DNA from 2 places in the Pseudomonas anuradhapurensis genome. Region 1 is predicted to be linked to the other one. Evidence: predicted binding sites of a transcription regulator. Region 1 holds the regulator's gene; the other holds the start of a gene.
What was found. Region 1 encodes FliA, which starts transcription of late flagellar genes. Its sites were predicted from a motif close to CTAAAGTTTNNNNNNNNNNNGCCGNTAA; they were not measured.
Positions count from the first base shown of each region.

Region 2: the regulator FliA is predicted to act here: its motif matches at 1,376-1,403, upstream of HU763_RS08545 (methyl-accepting chemotaxis protein).

Region 1 covers NZ_CP077097.1:3,682,353-3,684,746, forward strand. Annotated here, with positions in the region: gene HU763_RS16930 (protein phosphatase CheZ) at 1-332, opposite strand, end outside; gene HU763_RS16935 (chemotaxis response regulator CheY) at 352-726, opposite strand; gene fliA (RNA polymerase sigma factor FliA) at 832-1,572, opposite strand; gene fleN (flagellar synthesis regulator FleN) at 1,569-2,394, opposite strand, start outside.
Region 2 covers NZ_CP077097.1:1,838,309-1,840,702, forward strand. Annotated here, with positions in the region: gene HU763_RS08545 (methyl-accepting chemotaxis protein) at 1-1,346, opposite strand, end outside; gene HU763_RS08550 (CPBP family intramembrane glutamic endopeptidase) at 1,545-2,321, opposite strand.

The DNA of each region.
Region 1 (2,394 bases):
GTGCTTTCCTCGACCAGGTCCATGGTGCGGTTGGCCGCGCCCTCGGTGAGCCTGACCACGTAGGACAGGCGCTCGGTGGCGTCGGTTATCTGCGACACCTCCTCGGCCTGCGGCATGGTCGGGTCGATCTGGAAACTGACAATGGCACTGTGCAGCTCACGGGTGAGCTTGCCGACTTCCTGGTACAGGCCGCGGTCGCGGGTCTGGTTCAGCTCGTGGATCAGCTGCACCGCCTCGCCGAACCGGCCGTGCTCAAGGCTTGCGACCAGTTCCTGGGCATGCTTCTTCAGGGTCGACTCGAACTCGCCCAAAGACGTTTGTGATGAATCCATGGCGCCCCCCTGACGAGACTCAGCCGTTGACGCGTTCGAAGATCTTCTCGATCTTTTCCTTGAGCACCTGGGCGGTGAACGGCTTGACCACATAGCCATTGACCCCGGCCTGGGCCGCTTCAATGATCTGGTCGCGCTTGGCCTCGGCGGTCACCATCAGTACCGGCATGGCTTTCAGCTTGTCGCTGGCACGCACCTTGCGCAGCAGGTCGATGCCGGACATGCCGGGCATGTTCCAGTCGGTCACCAGGAAATCGTAGTGGCCGTTCTCCAGCATCGGCAGCGCCGTGATGCCGTCATCGGCCTCCTCCGTGTTGGTGAAGCCCAGGTCACGCAACAGGTTCTTGATGATCCGCCGCATCGTCGAAAAGTCGTCAACGATGAGGATTTTCATGTCTTTGTTCAAGTAGACCTCCAAGCAGTCTCTAACGCGCTCGGCCCCGAGCACGCATTCAATCAATTGGGTACAACGTGGAAAACGACTGCAACGACACCGGGTTCAACGCGCCCGCCATTCGCCCAGGCGGCTGCGCAGGCGCGCGGCACACTGGCTGTGCAACTGGCTGACTCGCGACTCGCTGACCCCAAGCACCTCACCGATTTCCTTGAGGTTCAGCTCTTCGTCGTAGTACAGCGCCAGCACCAGGCGCTCACGCTCCGGCAGGTTGGCGATGGCCTCGGTCAGGGCCGCCTGGAAGCGCTCGTCCTCCAGGCCACGTGCAGGTTCGACCTGACCACTGGCACCATCCTCATGCAACCCTTCGTGCTCGCCGTCCTGCAGCAGGTCGTCGAAGCTGAACAGGCGGCTGCCCAGGGTATCGTTCAAGATCCCGTAGTAATCATCGAGACTCAACTGGAGTTCGGCAGCAACTTCATGATCTTTAGCGTCACGCCCGGTTCTGGCCTCCACGGCACGCATCGCGTCACTGACCATGCGCGTGTTGCGGTGCACCGAACGTGGCGCCCAGTCGCCCTTGCGCACTTCGTCGAGCATGGCGCCGCGAATACGAATGCCAGCGTAAGTTTCAAAGCTGGCGCCCTTGCTGGCATCGTACTTGTTGGCCACTTCCAGCAGGCCGATCATGCCGGCCTGGATCAGGTCCTCGACCTGCACGTTGGCCGGCAACCGCGCCAACAGGTGGTAGGCGATGCGCTTGACCAATGGGGCGTAGCGCTCGATCAGCTCGTACTGCGCGTCTTTCGATGCTCGGCTGTACATCTTGAAACCACTCGCATTCATAACACGGGTCCCGCGCTGGTGGGTTGCACCAGGCGCTCGACAAAGAATTCCAGGTGACCGCGCGGGTTGGCCGGCAGCGGCCAGCTGTCGACCTTCTGCGCAATCGCCTTGAATGCCAGGGCGCACTTGGAGCGAGGGAAGGCTTCGTAGACGGCGCGCTGCTTCTGCACGGCCTTGCGCACGCATTCGTCATACGGCACGGCGCCCACGTACTGCAGGGCGACATCGAGGAAGCGGTCGGTGACCTTGGTCAGCTTGGCAAACAGGTTGCGCCCTTCCTGCGGGCTCTGGGCCATGTTGGCCAACACGCGGAAGCGGTTCATGCCGTAGTCGCGGTTGAGCAGCTTGATCAGGGCATAGGCATCGGTGATGGACGTGGGTTCGTCACACACCACCAGCAGCACTTCCTGGGCCGCGCGGACGAAGCTGACCACCGAGTCACCAATACCGGCAGCGGTGTCGATCACCAGCACGTCGAGGTTGTCGCCGATTTCGCTGAACGCCTGGATCAACCCGGCATGCTGGGCCGGGGCCAGGTGCACCATGCTCTGGGTGCCCGAGGCCGCCGGGACGATGCGCACACCGCCAGGGCCCTGCAGCATCACGTCACGCAGCTCGCAGCGCCCCTCGATGACATCGGCCAGGGTGCGCTTGGGCGTAAGGCCGAGCAACACGTCGACGTTGGCCAGGCCCAGGTCGGCGTCGAGCAGCATGACCCTGCGGCCGAGCTCGGCCAGCGCCAGAGACAAGTTCACTGAAACGTTAGTCTTGCCGACGCCACCTTTGCCACCGGTCACGGCGATCACCTGTACGGGATGCATG
Region 2 (2,394 bases), 1.8 Mb from region 1:
ATGCCCACCAGCGCTTCGTCGGCCTGCATCACGCGGTCCACGCCTTCCTGTGCCTGGCGGTGGCCGGTTTCCATGGTCAGCACGGCGTTGCTGGCAGTTTGTTGCAGCTTGGCGATCAGCCCATGGATCTGCCCGGTGGATTCAGCGGTGCGCTGTGCCAGCTGGCGCACTTCGTCGGCCACCACGGCAAAGCCACGGCCCATTTCACCCGCACGCGCCGCTTCGATGGCTGCGTTCAATGCCAGCAGGTTGGTTTGATCGGCGATGCCCTTGATCACATCGACCACGCCACCAATCTCGTCACTATCCTTGGCCAGCTGGGTGACCGTCTGGCCGGTTTCGCCCACCGCAGCCGACAGGCGCTCGATGGCTTCCCGGGTTTCCCCGGCGATCTGCCGGCCCTGGCTGGTCAGGCGGTTGGCTTCCTGGGTGGCATCGGCCGTGCGCTGCACGTGGTTGGCCACTTCCTGGGTGGTGGCGGCCATCTGATTGACAGCGGCGGCGACCTGTTCGGTTTCCACGCGCTGGCGTTCCAGCCCCGAGGAGCTCTTGTGCGCCAGGGCGTCGGACTGGCGTGCCTGTTCGCTGAGGTGTTCGGCGCTGTCCTGCAGGCGGGTCAGGCAGGTTTTCATGCGCGCGTCCTGGCTGAGCATGGCCATTTCCAGGCGCGCCTGCACGCCGCGGCTGTCGGTGTACATCTGTGCGATCAGCGGGTCGGAGGTGGTCTGTTCGGCCAGGCGCAGCAGGCGCTTGAGGCCGCGCTGCTGCCAGCCCAGGCCGAGCAGGCCCAGGGGGACGGAAAGCCCGGCGGCCAGGGCGAAGCCCCAGGAATGGCCGAGCCAGTTGCCGATCAGGAAGCCCACCTGGCTGATCAGGATGAACGGCAGCCAGTCCTGCAGCACCGGTAGCCACTTGTCGCGGCGTGGTACGGGCGGCTTGCCTTGGTTGATGCGTTGGTAGAGCGCCTCGGCGCGACGAATCTGTTCGGCAGTGGGTTTGACCCGCACCGATTCGAAGCCAACCACCTGGTTATTGTCGAAGATCGGCGTGACGTAGGCGTTGACCCAGTAGTGGTCGCCGGACTTGCAGCGGTTCTTGACGATGCCCATCCATGGCTGGCCCTGCTTGAGGGTCTGCCACATGTGCGCGAACACGGCAGGCGGCACGTCCGGGTGGCGCACCAGGTTGTGCGGCGCGCCAGTCAGTTCCTCGCGGGTGAAACCACTGATCTCGATGAAAGCATCGTTGCAGTAAGTGATCACACCTTTGGCATTGGTGGTGGAGATCAACCGCTGCTGGGCAGGGAAAGTCCTTTCTCTCTGGGTAATCGGCTGGTTGTTACGCATGGGTTGATAGTCCGCAGGGCTTTCCAAAGCTATCGGCAAGGCCCTGGTTTTATTGAGTGAATATTTGCAAGGCTTGATCTATGGCAATGAGCCATTATGCAATCTGGGGTAGTCGCCGGGCACGTTCAAGCTTGTTTGCGTCATTATTGCGTTTTTACTGCGGATTAATGACGTAGAAGTCAGATGATGACCGATTAGCTAGCCAAGAGCCAGCATTGGGTAGCTGAACAGCGCGAAATGCACCAGGTTCAGGCCGAAATGGCAAAGCACGGCTGCCGCCAAGCCGCCCCAGCGGTACGCCAAGCCGTAGCCCACTCCGGCAAGCGTGGCCAGGTATACCCACTGCCAGCCAGCCCCCAGGTGGGCCAGGCCGAACAGCGTGGCGGCGGCGAGCAACGCCAGCCCCTGATGGCGCAGCAGGCGTTGCAGGCCGCCTTGCAGATAACCGCGAAACAGCAGCTCTTCGGTCAGGCTGACCAACAACAGGTTGTTCAGCAGCCACAACCAGGCTTGTTCGGGCCATTTCGGCGCCCATGCAACCATGCCCAGGGCCCAGGCCCCGCCCAGGCAGGCCAGCAGGGTCAGGGGCAGGGCGCACAGCAGACTGGCCGGCAGGCCCTGGCTGCGCCACAGGATCAGCCAAGGGCAGGCCAGCAGCAGCCAGGCGCCGATCAGCGGTTTGTCCAGGTTCAGGTACATCGTGAAAGGTTGGGCGCCGGGGCTGAAAGTGGTGCTGTCGATGACCTTGGCTGCGTTGAAACCGGGCAGCCAGTGCAGTGCCAGGGCGATAGCCAGCAGGATGAACATCCCATGGCCCAAGGCTTGTAGCCAGCGCTGCGGGCGACCAGCAAGCAGGGCGCTGGTGAGCAGGGCGAGGAAGGTGGGCAGGCTGGCGATGCCGAGCTTGCCGTGGCTCAGGGCGAGCGTGTAACCGAGGGCCAGGAGTAGGAGAGCGATCAGCTGGAGGCGAGGCACGAGTGGTCCTTCTCGGGTAAATGGAAATGGGCCGCTGCCCATCGCTGGTAGGAGCGGCCTTGTGTCGCGACGG